2 regions of the Priestia sp. D51 genome follow, and region 1 is predicted to be linked to the other one. Evidence: riboswitches for the same ligand, from Rfam matches in the RefSeq annotation. Region 1 holds a riboswitch; the other holds the start of a gene.
The links. Region 1 has a riboswitch for glycine ahead of gcvT (glycine cleavage system aminomethyltransferase GcvT). Riboswitches for the same ligand answer to the same signal wherever they lie in the genome.
Positions count from the first base shown of each region.

Region 1 (10,402 bases):
AGGGGTGAACCGCCAATGCATCAGCAATATCAGACACTCGAGCGTATCCTTTATCTTCAATTAGCATATATATTTGTTCAATATAATCTTCCATACTCGGTGTAGGCATGAAATCTCCCCCAATTAATATTATGTATTGCTAATAATAAGTCATAAATGTCTGTTTCTTATAGTGATATCGTGTTCATGTTTGATAATCTATGTGAAAAAAACGTGTAAATAAAGCGATGTCATAAGATAAAACTGGATAAAAGACATTCAATTAAAATCATACTACAATGCTTATACAAATACAAGAACCGTTCTCCCGCTTCTTATTTATGCCCCATTTTCATACATAATAAAAGCCGACTCACTTGAGTCAGCTTTTACTAGTCAATCATGATTAAAAATTAAAGGCCGCATTTCAGCTGTGCACCACAGTTTGTACATGTGTTGCATCCGCCCATTTCCTCTACCGTTCCTTGACGGCAAACCGGACACGTATTACCTACTTCAGAACCGATTGTTACATCAGTTGAACGAATTTCATTAATTGTATCAACTAACACAACGTGTGGTTTTGTTTCTTCTTTTGGCGCTTCAATTTCTTCATCAAACGTATTTTCTTCTGCTTTTAGCGTTAAGACTTGTGCATCACGGCTTCCGTCTACGTACACCGTACCGCCTTTTGCTCCGCCTTTATACAGACGCTCGTACACTTTTTGAACTTGCTCTACCGTGTAACCACGAGGAGCGTTTACTGTTTTACTAATTGAGCTATCAATCCAGCGCTGAATCACACATTGCACGTCCGCGTGAGCTTGTGGTGCAAGTTCCATAGCTGAAATGAACCATTCAGGAAGATTGTTTGGATCTGCTTCTGGATGCTGATCTAAATACTCTTGAACGATATCAGCTTTTACTTCAATAAATTTACCTAAACGGCCGCTTCGGAAGTATGAGAATGAGAAATAAGGTTCAAGACCCGTTGATACTCCAACCATCGTTCCAGTACTGCCTGTTGGCGCTACTGTTAATAAATGCGAGTTTCGGATACCGTGATCTTTAATGTTTCCACGAATATCTTCAGGCATTTTTTTCATGAAGCCTGTATTTGTGAATGCTTCACGTAAAGAAGCCGTTTCAGCATCTGTTTCGCCCACTAAGAACGGGAAGCTTCCTTTTTCTTTTCCAAGCTCTACAGACGCGCGGTAAGCCGTCGTTGCAATTGTTTCAAACACTTTATCTACTAACTCATTGCCTTTGTCAGAGCCGTATTCTGTTTCACAATAAATAAGAAGATCGTGAAGACCCATTACACCAAGACCAACGCGGCGTTCGCCAAGCGCTTGCTTTTGGTTTTCTTCTAAGAAATAAGGAGTTGCATCAATAACGTTATCTTGCATTCTAACGCCCGTTTCAACCGTTTGACGTAGCTTTTCAAAGTTAACTGTTTTTGTTTCTTTATCTGCCATTTGCGCTAAGTTAACAGCAGCTAAGTTACAAACAGAGAATGGTGCAAGTGGTTGTTCACCACATGGATTCGTTGCAACAACGTGCTGACCATATGCTTGAGCATTTGTCATGTCATTGGCATTGTCGAAGAAGAAAATGCCTGGTTCAGCTGAGTACGTTGCACAAATATTAATTAAGTTCCATAGCTCTTTTGCACGGATAGTACGGTACGTACGAACTTTGTTTCCTTGTTTTGCCCACTCGCGCACGTCGCCTACTTCGTGCCAGTTTTCATTGTAGTTAGCCATTTCTTCTTTTGAATAGCTTTCTACGTCTGGGAAGCGAAGTTCGTATTCACCGTCGTTTTCAACAGCATCCATAAAATCTTTTGTTAAGCATACAGAAATGTTTGCTCCTGTTAAAAACTCTGAGTTATGAACGCTGTACGTTCCGCCAGTTTGCAGCTTTTCTTCTGCATCTTTAATGATTTTTTCATTAAATCCACCAAGACCAGGAATTTGTTTATAGTTAATGATTCCTTGGTACATTGCTTCTTCAGACTCTGTTAGCGGCGTGAACTTCAATTTATCTTGCGCGTGCTTTTTAATCATTTCGTCATTTGTGTTTTCAATTAAGAAACGTAAAATGCGAGGGTTTTGCATTTTAGAAATAATAAACTCTACAATGTCAGGATGCCAGTCGGCAAGCATGATCATTTGTGCCCCACGACGCGACCCACCTTGCTCAACAAGATGCGTCAGTTTAGCAATATCATCTAACCATGAAACCGAACCAGATGATTTGCCGTTTACACCGCGAGCCAGCGTGTTGCGCGGGCGAAGAGTTGAACCATTCGTTCCAACACCGCCTCCGCGGCTCATGATTTCCATTACTTGTTTGCGGTGTTCTGAAATACCTTCACGTGAATCTTTTACATAAGGCATTACGTAACAGTTAAAGTACGTTACATCCGTGTCAGCACCTGCACCGTAAAGAACGCGGCCAGCTGGTACAAAGTTTAGCTGAACAAGCTCTTGATAGAACTTTTCAAACCACTCTTTGCGCTTTTCTTCTGTTTTTTCCACAGAAGCTAAGCCTGTTGCATTACGTTTTGCAATTTGCTCATAGAAGACCTCTAGAGGTTTTTCAATGACATCTAAAGAACGAGTAATTAACCCATTTTCTGCTTCTTCAGGTGATAAAGCTCCTCTAAACTCATCTTCTACCTTGACAACAGCGGTTTTTTGCTCAAAATTAATGCTTTCCACATAGCCAAGTCCTCGTGCTGGAAATTTTGGGTCTTCTTTTACAGTTAGAACAACAAAATCTCCTTCTGATAACGTTAATTTTTCCGTATCTTTAAACGCATAGCGGTCTAACATTACCAATCTTGAAACACCTTTATGAGTCAACTTCATATCCGGTGTAATCGGATGTACTTGCGGAAAGCGTTCAATATCTGAATTGAGCTTTTCAACATTCATATTCACTTTTTGATTTAACAAAACAGTCATTCTCACAACTCCTTACCTATCGAACATCTATAAATTTATTAACTCTATTTCCTTTTAAAGGAAATAGAGTTTTTCAATCAACTATCAATAACTTACCACACGGCTTGGACGAATTCAATATATAGTATTTGACACTTCTCCAAACATCTACATATAGAAGGGTGTCAAGTGAAATATTTTTTTTTTCGTAAAAAAAGTGTTTGACTTTTCTTCCCTATGTATTCTATTAGCCAAGCATTGTTTCTAAAAATTCCAATAAAAAGTGCAACTTATAAGAAGTTGCACTTTTATCTATTTACCATCCGCATTCGTTTAGCGCTTAAAGTTCCATTCATCCGATCCGTACTTTGTGCGCGCTAGTTCTTCTACATATGCTTCCTCTTCTTCAGATAGTATATACGGTTCTAAATCGATATCAAGAGCAGAAGCAAATCCTTTATAAAACGCTTCTTTTGCTTCTTCGATAGAAATTTTGCGACCCGCAATTGCATTGATGGCTACCGCTTTAGAACGAAATGCGCGCTGCATTCTTTCTTTCACGCGGTCATTTGGATAATTAAACACGCTGAATAATTTATCTTCATCAATCTCTAACAGAATAGAGCCGTGCTGTAGAATAACTCCTTTTTGTCTAGTTTGGGCACTTCCAGCAATTTTGCGGCCCTCTACAACAAGTTCATACCAAGAAGGAGCATCAAAACATACAGATGAACGAGGGTTTTTTAAGCTATTTTTTTCTTCTTCTGAACGAGGAATAGCAAAATAAGCCTCGAGCCCTAACGAACGAAATCCTTCCAGTAAACCTTCAGAGATGACGCGATATGCCTCTGTAACTGTCTTAGGCATATTAGGATACTCTTCAGATACAATGACGCTGTAAGTAAGCTCTTCATCATGAAGCACGCCCCTGCCGCCCGTTGGACGTCTCACAAAGCCTAATCCTAATTCTTTTACTTTATCAAAGTTAATTTCTTTTTCAGCTTTTTGAAAATAACCGATTGACAGCGTTGGAGGGTTCCATCCGTAAAAACGAATCGTAGGTGGAATTTCCCCTTTACTATGCCATTCTAATAACGCTTCATCTAACGCCATATTGTAATAAGGCGAACGGTTGTTGGAATCAATAAATCTCCACTTTGCTTTCATCTACCTCATCCTCAGCTATATGTAATATAAAAAATAAATCCGTTTTTTAGTCTACCAAAAGATTGAGCTAAGGAAAAGCAAAGAGCAACATAAAACTGCGAATTCAAATGTGGTAGTTTTTTCATTTTGGGGAAGAAATCCGCTAGATTCAAGGCAAAATCGCTTTACTTCTAATTTCATTCACTTATATAATAAGAGTATGGATTTTGTCGAAGAAAGGAAGAATCAGCATGTCACCAATTACAGCAGTACTCATTTTACTTGGAGTAATCATCATATACTCTGTCGTTATGTTCTTTATCCAACGTCGCATTATGAAAACGTTAACTGAAGAAGAATTCCGCAGCGGCTACCGCAAGGCACAGCTAATTGATATTCGCGAACCGAATGAATTCGAAAACGGACATATTTTAGGCGCACGAAATATTCCTCTTTCACAGTTCCGTATGCGCATTAAAGAATTTCGTCCAGATCAGCCTGTGTACATCTATTGTCAAAGCGGAATGCGCACAGGACGTGCAGCACAAATGCTTCGTCGCCACGGTGTTCAAGAAATCTATGATTTAAAAGGCGGCTTCAAAATGTGGAACGGTAAAGTAAAAAAGAAAAAATAATGGTATGTATATAGAAAAACCTCGCCTTTGGGCGAGGTTTTTTGTTAGACGTTTTGAACAGCCTGTTCTTTCTGATAGCGAAGAACTGGTTTTCTCGCTGCCAGCGTTTCGTCAAGGCGCTTCACAACCGTTGTATGCGGAGCTTCCTGTACGAGTTCAGGCGTCTCTTCTGCTTCTTTTGCAATTTGAATCATCGCATCGATAAACGCATCTAGCGTTTCTTTCGACTCCGTTTCCGTTGGTTCGATCATCATGCACTCTTCTACGATAAGAGGAAAGTAGATAGTCGGCGGATGATAGCCAAAATCAAGCAGTCGTTTCGCGATATCCAATGTGCGCACGCCAAGCTTTTTCTGACGTTTTCCTGATAAAACAAATTCGTGCTTACAGTGACGGTCAAACGGCAGCTCATAGTGTTCTGCTAAACGACGCATCATATAGTTGGCATTTAGCACAGCGTTTTCCGTTACGGCTTTTAAGCCGTCTGGACCCATTGAACGAATATACGTATAAGCGCGAACGTTGATACCGAAGTTGCCGTAAAACGGCTTTACGCGTCCAATTGACTGAGGACGGTTATAGTCAAAGTGATAGCCTTGTTCTGTTTTCACAAGCACTGGTTTAGGCAGATACGGAATTAAATCTGCTTTTACCCCTACCGGACCAGAACCAGGACCGCCGCCTCCATGAGGACCTGTAAAGGTTTTATGAAGATTTAAATGAACAACGTCAAATCCCATATCTCCAGGACGAGCTTTGCTTAATACTGCGTTTAAATTTGCACCATCATAATAAAGTTTTCCACCTGCTGCGTGAACAATTTCAGCCATTTCTAAAATATCTTCTTCAAATAACCCCAGCGTATTTGGGTTTGTTAACATTAAAGCGGCTGTATCTTCTCCCACTACGCGGCGTAAATCCTCTAAGTCCACTAAACCATGTTCATTTGATTTTACCGTTACCGTTTCAAATCCCGCAACTGTTGCCGAAGCAGGGTTCGTTCCGTGAGCTGAGTCTGGAACAATGACTTTTGTTCGCTGCGTCTCACCATTTGCTTCATGATAGGCACGAATCATCATAAGCCCGGTCCACTCGCCATGAGCACCTGCTGCTGGCTGAAGTGTTACTTCATCCATTCCCGTAATTTCTGTTAAATGCTCTTGTAAATCATATAAAAGTTCGAGAGCACCTTGAACCGTTTGCTCATCTTGAAGCGGATGAATATGCGCTAACCCAGCAATCCGTGCTGCTTGTTCATTCACTTTTGGATTATATTTCATCGTACATGAACCAAGCGGATAAAACCCTGAGTCCACTCCGTGATTTCGTTTTGAAAGCGCGGTGTAATGACGCATAATATCAAGTTCTGATACTTCAGGAAGCTCAGGAGCTTCGGTACGGACATACGCTTTTCCAAGCAGCTCTTCAGCATTTACTTGCGGAACATCTAACTCCGGCAATGAATAGCCGATTCGCCCTTCTTTACTGCTTTCAAAAATAAGTGATTGATTTTGATTAAGCATGAAGATCCCCCAATTCATTTACAAGTTGGTCAATTTCCTCTTTTGTACGGAGTTCTGTAAAAGCAAGCAGCATGTGATTTTCAAGTGCTTGGTTATCACGGCTAAGATCATAACCGCCAATTATTTTTGATGCTAATAAATGATTGTTTGCTTCTGTTACCGAAACAGGAAGCTTCACGACTAGTTCGTTAAAAAACGGTCCTTCAAATGCTACATTTACCCCTTTTGCCTTTAACGCTTCATATGCATAATGCGTTTTTGATAAGTTTTGCAGCGCCATTTCTTTTACACCTTGCTTGCCTAAAGCTGTCATGGCAACTGATGCTGCTAAAGCATTTAACGCTTGATTTGAACAAATGTTAGACGTCGCTTTATCACGGCGTATATGCTGCTCACGCGCTTGAAGGGTTAAAACAAACCCTCGCTTACCGTTTTCATCCACCGTTTGCCCTACTAATCGTCCTGGAATTTTTCGCATAAGCTTAGACGTAGTTGCAAAGTATCCGCAGTGCGGGCCTCCAAATTGACTTGGAATACCAAATGGCTGTGCATCTCCAATGACGATGTCCGCTCCGAATTCTCCAGGAGGCGTAAGTAAACCTAATGATAAAGGATTGCTTGAAACCACAAACATACATTTTTCTTGATGAGTCATTTCTTCAATTTCTTTTAACGGCTCGATTTGTCCGTAGAAATTTGGATACTGGACAATAACAGCTGCCACGTCACTTCCCATCTCTTTTTCTAATGCAATCATATCTGTTACGCCGTCTGCTGCAGGGATTTCTACCACTTCAATGTATTGACCCTTCGCATACGTTTTTAACACATCTTTTGACTCAGGGTGAACAGCCGCAGAGACAAGTACTTTTTTCTTTTTTGTTTGACCCGCACTGAGCATAGCGGCTTCTGCTAAAGCAGTTCCTCCGTCATACATAGAAGAATTGGCCACGTCCATCCCCGTTAACTCACAAATCATTGTTTGGAATTCAAAGATGGCCTGAAGTTCTCCTTGAGAAATTTCTGGCTGATACGGAGTATAGGCCGTATAAAATTCCGAACGAGAAATAACATGATCAACAATAACCGGCATGTAATGATCATAAACTCCCGCTCCTAAAAAAGAAGAATATTCTTTCAAATGAGCATTTTTTGCAGCCATATTATTTAATTCTTTTAAAAGCTGAGGCTCTGAAGCCGCTTTTTTAATATTGTATTCTCCTTGAAAACGAACGCGCTGCGGAATATCTGAAAATAAATCATCAACAGACGAAACACCAATTGCTGCTAACATTTGCTGCTGATCTTGTTCTGTCATTGGTAAATAGCGATGTAACATGTTAAATTCCTCCCAAAAGCTTACTTTGAACGTTTATAAAAAGGTGTTGAAACCACTTTTGCTTTTAAGCGTTTTTTCCGAACCTGCACTTCCACTTCTTGACCAAGCTCTGTATACTCTGCTGATAATAGCGCTAAACCGATGTTTTTCTTTAATGTCGGTGACTGTGTACCTGTTGTCACAAATCCAATTTGTTCTTCACCTGCAAATACTTCGTAACCGTGTCTTGGTATACCTTTATCAATCATTTCAATTCCTACCAGCTTACGAGGTGCCCCGCTTTCACGCTGTTCTTTTAACACTTCTTTTCCAATAAAGCTGTCTTTGTTCGTCTTTACTGCAAATCCAATTCGAGCTTCAATGGGCGTAATATCTTTTGAAAGCTCTTGGCCATATAAAGCCAAAGTAGCTTCAAAACGAAGCGTATCGCGAGCGCCTAGTCCGCAAGGCAACACACCTTCCTCACTTCCTGCTTCTAAAATAGCCGTCCACAAGTGAGAGGCGTCAGCTGAAGAACAATAAATTTCAAAACCATCTTCTCCGGTATATCCAGTACGTGAAACGAGAGCATTTACATTCGCTACTTCTACATCATCAGCAAATGTAAATGGCTTTAATGAAGCTAAATTTTCATTCGTTAACGTTTGTAAAACTTTTTCTGCTAAAGGACCTTGTAATGCTAGCTGCGCAGTTTCATCAGATTGATTAACGAGCGTTACATCTCCTTGTTTGTGAGACACAAGCCACTCATAGTCTTTTTGAATATTAGCAGCGTTTACGACCAGCAAATACTCTTGATCTGCTTTTTTGTAAATCAGCAAATCATCTACCGTGCCTCCGTCTTCATAACACATAGCCGTATACTGCGCTTTTCCATCTACAAGGGTAGAAACGTCATTTGTCATCGTATGCTGAAGAAAAGCTAAGCTATCAGCTCCTGTCACAAGAATTTCTCCCATATGAGAGACATCAAAAAGACCTGCCTTTGTACGTACAGCTTCATGCTCTTCTTTAATAGAAGAAAATTGAACGGGAAGAGCCCATCCTCCAAAATCAATTGTTTTGGCACCATATTTTTGATAGATATCATAAAGCGGCGTTTTGTGTAATTCTGTTGTCATATTTATGTCCTCCTCTTTTTCACGTGAAACTTTTCATAACGGGGAGTTTTCAAATAGTGTGGGGATCACTATGTATCCAAACAAAAAAGGACAGAAAACCCCCTACTGTATTTAGTAGGAAGTCTCTGTCCTTTTCACCTGAAAGTTTACCTATAAACGAATAGGTTTGCCTCGTGGGTGGTCTATAAACGCATAGACACTCTCCAGAGCTGCGTCAAACAAGAGTCTTTTTGCCTGAGAGATTCACAATTTTATTGCTTGCTCCTTCGGCGCTACATTCAAGTAGTCTCTCCCCGTGTCGTCATTCGCTTCTATAAAGTTGGTAAAGTTGGGCATACTACTGAAAGATGTATCTATCTTTATTCACACAATCATTTGTAAAGTGCTAATCTATTTTCTTTTTCAAATTTTCTAAATATATTTTTATCCTACCTGATTCTTATCATTTGTTCAATAAAAATTTTTTACAAAGGAGCATTTTTATCATGAAAGTGAAATTAAACATCGATGAAACATGGGAAGCAGCCTTCTCAACTAAATTGGAGCAAGACGGCCCTTGGTCAGCATGGGATTTGTATAAACTTGCCTATGAAATAGAAGACCAAACGCTTATCTCAGAATTTGAAGGACTACAAAGCCCAAAACATCTAGCCGATTTAACGCCGCTTCCTCATCAGCTCGAAGTAGCCAAACAAGTAGTTGAAACAATGAATGGGAAAGCCATTTTAGCAGATGAAGTAGGACTGGGGAAAACTATTGAAGCAGGGTTAATTTTGAAGGAATATATGATTCGCGGACTTGTTAAAAAAGTTCTCATTTTAGTTCCAGCTTCGCTTGTTTCACAGTGGGCCATGGAATTGAATCAAAAATTTTATATTCCCGCAGTCCCTCAAAGGAAATCATATGTGTGGGATCAGTGTGACATCGTTGTGTCTTCAATTGATACAGCAAAACGTTCTCCTCATCGAGAAATTGTGCTAGAACAAGACTACGACCTCATCATCATTGATGAAGCTCATAAACTTAAAAACAACAAAACAAAAAACTATGAATTTGTGCAAAGTCTAAAAAAGAAATTTTGTCTGTTGCTAACCGCAACACCGATTCAAAATCGAATTGAAGAAATTTTCAACTTAGTCTCTCTTTTAAAGCCTGGCCATCTCGGCAATAAAGACTATTTCGAAGAATTATTTTCTGCTAAAAAACGCTCTTTGCAAAACGATGAGCACTTAAAAGAGCTTGTTAACAAAGTTATGATTCGAAATCGCCGCCATGATACTGGTATCGAATGGACGAAGCGAATTGTTCAAACCATTCCTGTTGAATTCTCGCCAAAAGAACGCGAGCTATACGATGCGATTACGTCTTTTAAAGGAAACGGACTGCACCCTTCAAGCGCTTTTTCAATTTTAACTCTGCAGCGAGAGGCCTGCAGCAGCCGCGAAGCGGTATATATGACATTAAAAAACATGCTGGAACGTCAGGAAGATCAAAACAGCGCATTAACGGAACATATGATTACTCCGTTAATGGAACTACTTCAGCAAGTACCGCAAAATGCAAAAGCAGAAAAAGTGCTAGAGCTCGTTCAAAAAATTGATGACAAAGTCATTATTTTCACTGAGTACAGAGCAACTCAACTGTATTTACAGTGGTATTTAAAACAGCATGGAATTACCTCTGTACCGTTTAGAGGCGGATTTAAGCG
Region 1 covers NZ_JBLTIR010000001.1:406,507-416,908, reverse strand. Annotated here, with positions in the region: gene mntR (transcriptional regulator MntR) at 1-109, opposite strand, end outside; gene ACNHOZ_RS02220 (vitamin B12-dependent ribonucleotide reductase) at 393-2,951, opposite strand; gene ACNHOZ_RS02215 (lipoate--protein ligase family protein) at 3,264-4,097, opposite strand; gene ACNHOZ_RS02210 (rhodanese-like domain-containing protein) at 4,328-4,711, shown strand; gene gcvPB (aminomethyl-transferring glycine dehydrogenase subunit GcvPB) at 4,756-6,234, opposite strand; gene gcvPA (aminomethyl-transferring glycine dehydrogenase subunit GcvPA) at 6,227-7,573, opposite strand; gene gcvT (glycine cleavage system aminomethyltransferase GcvT) at 7,594-8,694, opposite strand; glycine riboswitch at 8,907-8,999, opposite strand; gene ACNHOZ_RS02190 (DEAD/DEAH box helicase) at 9,180-10,402, shown strand, end outside.

Region 2 (10,402 bases), on a different contig from region 1:
TTATAAATTATTTGCAGGAGGAACAGTCGGTTCCGGAGAACAGTGGATGTCTTGGGTACATCTTCAAGACGTCGTGAAGATCATCGATTATTGTATCCATACCGAACAAATAGAGGGACCTGTTAATGTAACTGCCCCAAATCCCGTTCAAATGAAAGAGTTTGGAAAGACGATTGGAAAAGTGTTGAATCGTCCTCATTGGATGCCCGTACCTAGCTTTGGCCTTCAGCTGCTGATGGGAGAAATGAGTATGATTATTTTAAAGGGACAGCGCGTTTTACCTGAAAAATTGATTCAACAGAATTACATTTTTACATATACTGTATTAGAAGATGCATTGCGAGATTTACTCTAGTTATTTTCTGTTATTTCCCTAAAACAGGTGACTAAGCTGCCGATAGATAGGAGTAACTTTATGAAAACCATTCTCTTGAAAAATGCAACGCTCTATCCTATTACGTCAAAACCTATTTATAATAGTGATGTGCTCATTCAAGATGGAAAAATTGTTTTAATTGGGCCAAACTTGCAGCCACCTCTTCGAGTAGAAGTCATTGACTGCAAACAGCGTTATTTATTCCCTGGATTTATTGATGTTCATACACATCTAGGATTATATGATGAAGGAACCGGCTGGGCCGGGAATGATGCTAACGAAACCATTGAACCTATGACTCCACATATCCGAGCTTTTGACAGTGTACATCCTTTAGATCCTGGGTTTAAAGATGCCATTGAAGCGGGTATTACGTCTGTACACATTATGCCAGGAAGTGCAAATGTGATTGGAGGCACAACTTCCGTTATTAAAACAGCTGGAACAAGCATTTCTCAAATGTTAATTCAAGAGACAGCTGGACTTAAGATTGCGCTAGGAGAAAATCCAAAACGAATTCACAGCCACGGCAATAAAGAATCGATTACGCGAATGGGTATTATGGGGATGCTGCGAGAAGCCTTTTATCACGCAGCAAGCAGTGACAACAAAGATGATTTGCGCATCAAACCTCTCACTCAAGCACTGAATAGAGAAATTCCAGTTCGGATTCATGCTCATAGAGCCGATGATATTCTATCAGCTCTTCGCTTAGCAGATGAATTTCATTTAGACGTCCGTATTGAGCACTGTACAGAAGGTCATTTAATTGCTAAAGAGCTGGGTGGAAGAAATTTAAAAGTGAGCGTAGGTCCAACTTTAACACGCCGCTCAAAGGTTGAACTTAAGAATAAAACGTGGAAAACCTATCAAGCTCTTTGCAATGAAGGAGTAGAAGTTTCCATTACAACGGACCATCCTTATACGCCTATTCAGTATTTAAATATTTGCGCATCCATTGCCGTACGTGAAGGACTCGAAGAGCAAAAAGCATTAGAAGGCATCACGATTACTGCTGCTCGGAATCTCCGTATTGATCATCGAATCGGCAGTATCGAAGCAGGAAAAGACGCTGATTTAGTGCTATGGAGCCATCATCCCTTTCACTACTTAGCAAAGCCTATTTTCACCATGATAGATGGTAAAATATTATTTAAAAAAAATTAACATTTTACCTATTTTCTTTTTTTATTTTTTTTAGTATGATACGTTTAGAAGCATGTGAATTTCACAAAAGCATAAACATCACACGTTGACTTTTTATGTTTGTTGACTTGTAATGGGAAGGCAAATGGTGCGCCACCAGGTAACTGGTTCTAGTGGGTTCGATTCCCACCCCGAAATTTTTTTAATTATTAAAAAATTTCGAGGGTGGGGACTTGATTGGAGTCTGTATATACCCTCGATCAGGAGGGAAAAGTTATGTTAAAAAAACGTGACCTAAATGACTGTCAATCTCTATACGAACTCATGGTACATCCTGATGTCTTCCCTTTTGTTCGTCATAAAGCCCATTCCTATGAAGAATTTTTATTTGTGACTAAACAAACGATGGAAGCAGAAGATCATGGAGAAATTATTTCTCGCACGATTTTAGATGAATGGGGTAACCCTATCGGCACCATTAATTTATTTGATGTACAGGATCAAGCTGGTTTTTTAGGCACTTGGCTTGGCAAACCGTTTCATGGAAAAGGATATAATCAAATTGCAAAAGAAGCGTTCTTTAATGAACTGTTCTTTGAGTTAAATATAGAGCGAATTTTTATGCGAATCCGCAAAATCAACATCAGGTCTATTAAGGCTGCCGAAAAACTGCCTTATGCAGTACTTGCGAATGAAACACACAAAGCTTTATACGATGAAATTAATCAACATGAAGACGTATATGATTTATACGAAATTCCAAAAGACTTGTATACATTATACTACCTGCGTCACGAACAAGACGTTCAAGAAGATCACCAGCTTAAAGAAGCGTAAGAGTCTCTCCGTTACACGGAGAGCTTTTTTTATGATTAAAAACGAGAGATTCTGGAAAAAATAAGTAGCATGATCGAAAAACGTTAATTGGAGGTTTTTTTATGTCTGAAAAAAAACGAAAAGAAAACGCAAAAAATACGTTAAGTAGCGCTCAAGAAATCTATTACGGCCGCGAGTTTAAAAAAGCAGACCGTGCAGGCGGCTACACGAAAAAATAATTGAGGCAAAACATCTCTATCCAACGCTTGATCATCCCAACGTCCTTTCTGTACACTGTGTATCGGAAGGACGTTTTATATTATGTAAAGATAATAACGCGAAGATTTCATGCGTATGATTTACGATTTTTTAATAATCTACTATATCCACAAAGTTTACCCACAATTATGTGGATAATGTGCATAACTTTATCAGATATGTATATTACCGCTTTCATAACTTGAAATGACAGTGGGTAATTTTTATGTAAATTTTCTGAAAAAATGTGAATAATGTGGATAAAGTTGTGAATATCCTATACAATTCAGCAGTTAACTTCTTGTTAACCTGTGGATATCTTCTTTAGCACTTTCGTTTGTTTTAGTAACATGAAAGCTTTTGATATATTATAAGTATAATAATAAAAAGTAGGGGAACTTTCCCTACTTTTTTATGATTGGAAACAATATATCCACACTTGTTCCTTGATTTAACTGACTAGAAAATGTCATCTGCGCATGATGAGCTTTAATAATCCGATAGCTGACCATCAGCCCTAAACCTGTACCTTTTTCTTTTGTACTATAAAAAGGCTCACCTATCTTCGCTAACCGTTCAGGAGGAATACCTTGCCCTTCATCAGCAAGCTGCAGCCAAAGGTGGTTTTCTTTTGCTTTAATCATAATATGAATACCCCCTCCTTCAGGCATTGCTTCGATAGAGTTTTTAATAATATTAATAAATACTTGTTTTAACTGATTTTTATCTCCATATACCTGCGGTAATTGCTCATCCCTTTCAAATATGAAAGCTACCTTTTTTTCTACTGCTTCAGGTTCAAGAAGCGAGCACACTTCTTGAACAAGCGCTTGCATATTCAAGGGTTCAACATTCATAACCTGAGGTTTTCCTAACATCAAAAATTCTTCTACGATTCCATTCATTCGTTCTAATTCAGTTTCCATGATATCTATATACAAAGCATCTTTGGGATTTTGTTCTTTTAATAAGTGAACAAAACCTTTTAAAGAAGTCAAAGGATTTTTGATCTCGTGAGCAACTCCAGCTGCAAGTTCTCCTACAACGGCAAGCTTCTCAGAAGTTCTAAGCTTCTCTTCTGCTTTTTTACGCTCCGTAATATCTGTCGATACGCACAGCATTTGAATCACTTCCTGTTTTTCATTCATAATAGGAAGTTTTGCTGTTTCGACCCAGCGCCGGTTTCCTTTCGAATCTTTAAACTGTTCTTCTAATACCATCCCTTTTTGCGTACAGTTTGAAAACGTCCCTTTATATAAAAGATCTGATTGAAGGTTGAATTGATATTTATCAATTGGTTGTCCAATCAAGTCATCAGATTTTTCACCTAGCAGCATCGCAAAAGATTTATTAACAAGAATGAACTCCCTTTTTTGATTAATGGCATAAATATAGCTTGGATTAATGTCAATGACTTGTCTTAAAAACGTTTTTTGTTCCTGCAGCTGATTTTCTTTTTGCTGTAAATTTGCTTTAGAATGGCGTATATAGCTAATCATTTCATTAAACTGTTTAGATAAAGTACCGATTTCCCCCCGCTCAATTTCTCGTTCCGGAATTTTTTGATTAAAATTCCCGCGCGCTACTTGTCCCGCCAATTCATATAGTTTACGAATAGGATTCACAATTTGCCTTGCATATAACGCAGTAAAAAAAGAAAGCAGTAAAATTGTAATACCTGAAACGGTCCAAAGCGTTTTTTCAAACGTTTCATAAGGCCTGTAAATTTCTTCAACGGGTAATTCAGCGACAATTCCCCAATCCAAAACAGGAATATATTCAAATGACGCAAAGAAGTACTTACCTTCGGTGTTCACAACGCGCTGATATCCTGATTTATGATTCATCGTTTCCTGAACGATTTCATTTTCCTTGGCATTTTCACCGATTCTCTGTTTCTCAGGGTGTGAAATAATTCTACCATTGCGGTCTACAATAAACGTATAGCCGTTCTCTCCTATATCGAACGTTTGAAAAATGGATTGAAAGCTTTTATTTTCTTCAATGCGCAGCGCTAAATTTATAACTTTTTTTACATTTTGCTGCTCATCCAAAATAGGAATTGCCATCACCACAATGTAATGCTTTGTGTCTGCTGAAACGACATCGCTTAAATATATTTTTTTAGTTCGCAGCGCTTCTTGAAAATATTTTCTTTTACTTAAGTTCACGTGCTTCATACTCTTTAAATCATCTGGGTAATAATGCTCCACATACCCTTTTGTATTAAAAATGGTTCCGCTATCGATATACGGTGAAATATTAACTATTTTCTGCAGTTCTTTGTCTATCTCTTGTTCATCATCTGATAAAAAAATAGGATCTTGCTGTACCTCGTCGCCCAAGCTCCAAATATCTTTAATAACGATGTTAATTTGCTCTTTCATTCTCTTGACGGTTTTATCAGTTACCTGTCGATATTGATCTTGAGAAATATTAGGCAGCATCACTCTTGAAACTATAAACATTAGCGTCAGTACGGTACAAATAAGAAGCACATTAATCGTGAAGATTTTCCAAAACGTATGAGATTTAAACCATTTCATGTTTGTTCACCTTAATTCAATGAAGTCTACCTCCATTGTACTGCAAAATGAAAACTTTTCCATGTAAATGATAGAATTCCACCTTTAGACATAGAAGAAAAGCATTTGGTTCTACATTACTATCAGAAAACTATGAGCTTTTTCACTGTATTTTCTGCTAAAACTTTTTTAGGGTTCTTATATAAACTTTGCTTACTGCATTTTCTTCATACAGTAGAAATCAATTATTTATCTTCCAATAAAAAGACCCCATCACGAAATGATGAGGTCACCCATTTACTATTTCTTCTTCCTTCTAGCCCCGTAAAAACCAAATAAGAGAATAAACCAAACGGGTGTCAACAATAAGGCTGGGCGCGTCGCATCAGAAAACAGCATAATAATAAGAATCACTGCAAACAACGCTAGCACAACATAGTTTATAAATGGTGTTAACGGTGCTTTGAATGTTGATGCTGCATGCAGCTGTGGACGTGTTTTTTTATATCTTAGATGGCAAATCAAAATGATACTCCACACCCAAATGAAACAAATAGCGCTGATGGTTGTTACGATGCCAAAAGCTTGATCTGGTATCAGTTTGCTTAACAAAGCTCCCGCCGAGATAACCAGCGTAGATACAAACAATCCGTTGCTTGGTACGTGGTTTTTGTTCAGTTTTGCAAACGTAGATGGCCCTTGGTCATTTTTACTTAAGTTATATAAGATACGGCTTGTTGAAAACATTCCGCTATTACAAGCAGAAGCGGCTGAAGTTAATACAACAAAATTAATAATTCCAGCAGCAAGCGGAATTCCGACTAAACTAAAGGTTTTAACAAATGGGCTTTCTGCTGCATTCAATTCCATCCACGGGTTAATAAATAAAAGGACGATAAGCGCTCCAACATAGAAAAATAAGATTCGCAGCGGAATTTTATTAATGGCCGATGGAATATTTTTTTGGGGATTTGATGTTTCCGCTGCCGATACCCCTACCAATTCAACCCCGACGTATGCGAAAATAACCATTTGGAATGAAAGTAAGAAACCTGAAACACCATTTGGAAACAGTCCTCCATGATTCCAAAGATTTTGAACCGTAACGGATCCTGCATCTGTTTTAAATCCGATTACCAGTAAAATAACGCCAATAACAATTAACGCAAGAATCGTAATAACCTTTATTAAAGCAAACCAAAACTCTAATTCTCCAAATAATTTTACGGTTAATAAGTTAAGTCCTAATAAAATGATTACACAAATAAGTGCAGGAATCCACTGAGGAATATTGAACCAATATTTCACATATACGCCAACGGCAATCACATCAGCCATAGCTGTCATGATCCAGCAAAACCAGTACGTCCACCCTGTGACAAATGAAGCCCATGGTCCAAGATACTCTTCAGCAATATCTGTTAACGATTGATAACCTGCTTTAGACAGCAGTAGTTCTCCTAGCGCTCTCATCACAAAGAAAAGCGAAATACCCACAATTAAATAAGCAAAGATGATAGAGGGACCTGCAAGCTGTATGGCTTTACCAGAACCTAAAAATAATCCCGTCCCAATGGTTCCTCCAATCGCGATTAGCTGAACATGACGATTGGATAAATCCCTCTTTAATTCTCGTTGTTCCAACTCTAACTCCTCCTAACAATAAAACCTTTGATGCGATCGTGCGGACTACAAAATAAAGTCCAATAAAAAAAGAGATTGGATGCGCTCCAATCTCATGGTCATAAGAATAACAAATATTATGGTACATGCTACCAATTAGTAACATGCCAAATAAATATCCGGTACTCTTCTGTCCTTTTGCCTGAGATTGTGAACCCTTCGGCGTCGCGAAACTATCGCGATCTCTCCAGAAGCTGCTCCTGCTATAGTGTGATCCATAGCAATCATAGCTTTCTACGTATTAAATTTTTCGATCAAGATAATGACTGTCGAATAGTTGTTTATTCTAATACCAGTTGGATGCTTTGTCAACAAGAAAGATGACTTTCATTTATTTACCTTCTTCGAAAGAAGGTAATGAAACAGGTTCAATCGTCAACTTAGTATCCTTTTCTACATGCTACCTGAGTCCCTGCGGAAACCTAAATACGTTAAATGGATCGTACTTTTTATTTACTCTTTCTAACCGCTCTGCGTTGTCTCCAAAATACTCATACTCGTAGTTTCTAAGGTTGCTGATAGGGAAATTCACATAGGAGCCTTTCGTAATACGTTTAATATATTGAAATCGCTTATACAGCCACTCTCTGTTTGCTCGTGCAAACGCATCGTCTGTCCATACAGATTGAAAGCCCAGAATATATCTAGCGTTTCTGTAAAAGAAGGCCGTTTCTCTGTTACCAACACTGCGAATTTCTCCTCCTAGTGCATAAAAAGAAATCGCGGCGTAAACGGACCCTTCTGCTGGACGCTGTATGAGATCTGCAAGATTTTCAAGCTGGCCAACTGAATAACTTCTTTGCACAAATCTTCCCGTTGACTTAAATTTTTCAGACGGAGGATAGGTTGCTTCTATCTTTTGTACCGCTTCAAGAAAAGATAATGACTCTAGCTCGACTCGGAACCCCTCCACCTCTGCAAAAGGCTGCAAGATCTTTCGAGCTCTTTCTGGAGATCCGTAAAAGAAGCCGTTCGCAAATATGCCCAATCCTTCTCCTTCTGCATTATAAAAACTGGCAACTAGCGTCATACGTTTGTCCAATTCAGGCACCCACCTTTGCCATATATTCATCACTTGTACCTGTTTTTCTCTTGTAGTACCTACATAAAAGAAGCGAACAAGCGTCACAGAGCTGTTCGTCGGTTTTGGAAGCTGAAACGTCATGCTTGCCACAACGCCAAAATTACCGCCACCAGCACCTCGGCATGCCCAAAAAAGATCCGCGTTACACGATTTGTTTGCTTTAATAATCTTTCCTTCATAATTGACCAACTCTAGCTCTATCAAGCTGTCACAGCCTAATCCGTAAAGTCTGCTCGAAAGCCCCCAGCCTCCTCCGAGCGTAAAGCCAGACACCCCAACAGTCGGACACGTTCCTCCTGGAAACACATATCCATTCGAACCGATAAAATCATACACTTCCGTGTTCTTTGCTCCTCCCTCCATCTTTAAGATGTTCCGTTTCCTATCCAATTTCAATCCGTTTAACCGACTGATATCAATGACCAATACACAGTCACCCGTAGAATACCCTTCATAATGATGACCGCCAGATCGAATGCGAATGTTTACACGATGCTTGCGCGCCCATTGAATTGCATTTACAACATCCTGCTTTTTTTCACAGTACACAATCACAAGCGGAAATTTATCAATAGCACGATTCCACTCCTGACGAGTTTCCTCATAAATGGGGTCTTTCGGCGTTACCACTTCACCCGTAAGCCCTTTCAAAAACATTGAGTCCATTTGACCTCTGCCCCCTCTGTATATACTTTTTAGTAGTTTTATTAATATAGTATTCTTAGGGTGGTTGAGGGTGTGGGTTTTCAAGACTAGATTGGCGTTTATCATCTCTATAAAAAATGAAATTTCAGTTCATTTACTGAAATATAAGTACTAATAAAACTTCTTTTCGGTGCTCCGATGCTTTCTAAAACATAACTTTCCAATAATTCAAATTAGATATATTAGAATATTTTTTCTTCCAACAAGAGTTCAATTCAAATAAAAAAAGAGCAGAACCAAATCTGCCCTTTACTCTTCATCTATTTATTTCTTTAACGTCAAACTCACCACATTCTCCACATGCGCCGTATGAGGGAACATATCCACAGGCTGAATGTAATCCACGTGATAAGCCTTCGACAGCTGCTGCACATCTTTCGCTAATGTGGATGGATTACAAGATACGTAAACCACTTTCTTTGGCTTTACTTGTAAAATCGTTTTTAGAAGCTTGTCATCACAGCCTGTTCGCGGCGGGTCAACGACGACTACGTCTGGCTTCCATCCTTCTTTCACCCACTGCGGCATCCATTTTTCAGCTGGACCCGTCACATACGTGGCATGTTCAAATCCATGATCTTTGGCATTTTTTCGCGCGTCTACAATGGATTCTTCAATCGTGTCCATTCCGCGAATTTCTTTGGCATCTTTAGCAAGCCATAAGCCAATTGTCCCTACTCCGCAGTAAGCATCTACGATTTTTTCACTGCCTGTTAGCGCAGCTGCTTTTTTTACTTCTTCATATAGCTTCACCGTTTGGAGAGGATTCAGCTGGAAAAATGCACGCGCTGAAAGTTCGAATGAGATATCACCTAACGTTTCTTGAATCACCGACTTTCCAGCAAGTGTAAACGTTTCGTCTCCAAAAATAAGCGATGTTTTTTGACCGTTTACGTTTTGTACGAGTGATTTCACTTCCGGCAGGCGGCGCTGAATTTCTTTCATCAGCAGCTCTTTTTTCGGAATTTCTTTTTTAGCCGTAATCAAGACAATTTGAACTTCACCCGTTTCAAACCCTACTCGAGATACAATGGTACGCACAATTCCACGGCGTTTACGCTCATTGTAGATAGGAATTTGAAGGTCTTGTAAAATTCGTTTTATTTCTTTTGTCACGTGATTTGTAGCTTTATGCTGAATGGGACAGTTTTCAATATCAATCAAGCGGTGAGAATTCAGTCCATACAAACCAGCAATGACTTTTTGTTTGTCCACGCCGACTTGAAACTGAGATTTATTACGGTAGCGCCACGGATCTTCCATACCAATCGTTTGGCGAGTTTTTTCCTCTACTTTTTTTAATGAACTGTGACGTTCGAACGCTTGCAGAACAATATCCCGCTTGGATTCTAGCTGACCTTCATAAGATAAGTGCTGAAGCTGGCAGCCTCCGCACTGGTCGTAAATCGGACAGGGTGCTTCTACGCGATGAGGAGATTTTTTGCGAATTCGCTTGATTTTCCCTTCGGCAAACTTATGCTGAACATTTGTTGCTTCTACAACCACTTCTTCATTTGGCAATGCTCCCGGTACAAAGACGACTTGGCGCTTAAAATAGCCTACGCCTTCTCCATTAATGCCGAGTCTTTTTATAGTCAACGGAAACGTTTGTCCTTTTTGAACTTTCATTTCAGTTTTTGGTTTATTCATGAGACCAACTCCGATTAGTTTAAATTCTTTATATAGTTATTAACGGTCTTTAGCTGCTTAAAACCTATTGGACCGTATCGCTTTAGAAAAGACATCAACGCATATTATAACACTTCAACAGCAAAAAACCGACAGAAGAAATATTCCCGTCGGTTTTTA
Region 2 covers NZ_JBLTIR010000009.1:19,421-29,822, forward strand. Annotated here, with positions in the region: gene ACNHOZ_RS24450 (TIGR01777 family oxidoreductase) at 1-355, shown strand, start outside; gene ACNHOZ_RS24455 (amidohydrolase) at 416-1,543, shown strand; gene ACNHOZ_RS24460 (GNAT family N-acetyltransferase) at 1,799-2,359, shown strand; gene ACNHOZ_RS24465 (YfhE family protein) at 2,461-2,577, shown strand; gene ACNHOZ_RS24470 (PAS domain-containing sensor histidine kinase) at 3,001-5,142, opposite strand; gene ACNHOZ_RS24475 (amino acid permease) at 5,422-6,765, opposite strand; glycine riboswitch at 6,925-7,005, opposite strand; gene ACNHOZ_RS24480 (FAD-binding oxidoreductase) at 7,205-8,554, opposite strand; gene rlmD (23S rRNA (uracil(1939)-C(5))-methyltransferase RlmD) at 8,858-10,243, opposite strand.
Region 2: linked by a shared signal. The riboswitch ahead of ACNHOZ_RS24475 (amino acid permease) and the one ahead of gcvT (glycine cleavage system aminomethyltransferase GcvT) in region 1 are both predicted to bind glycine.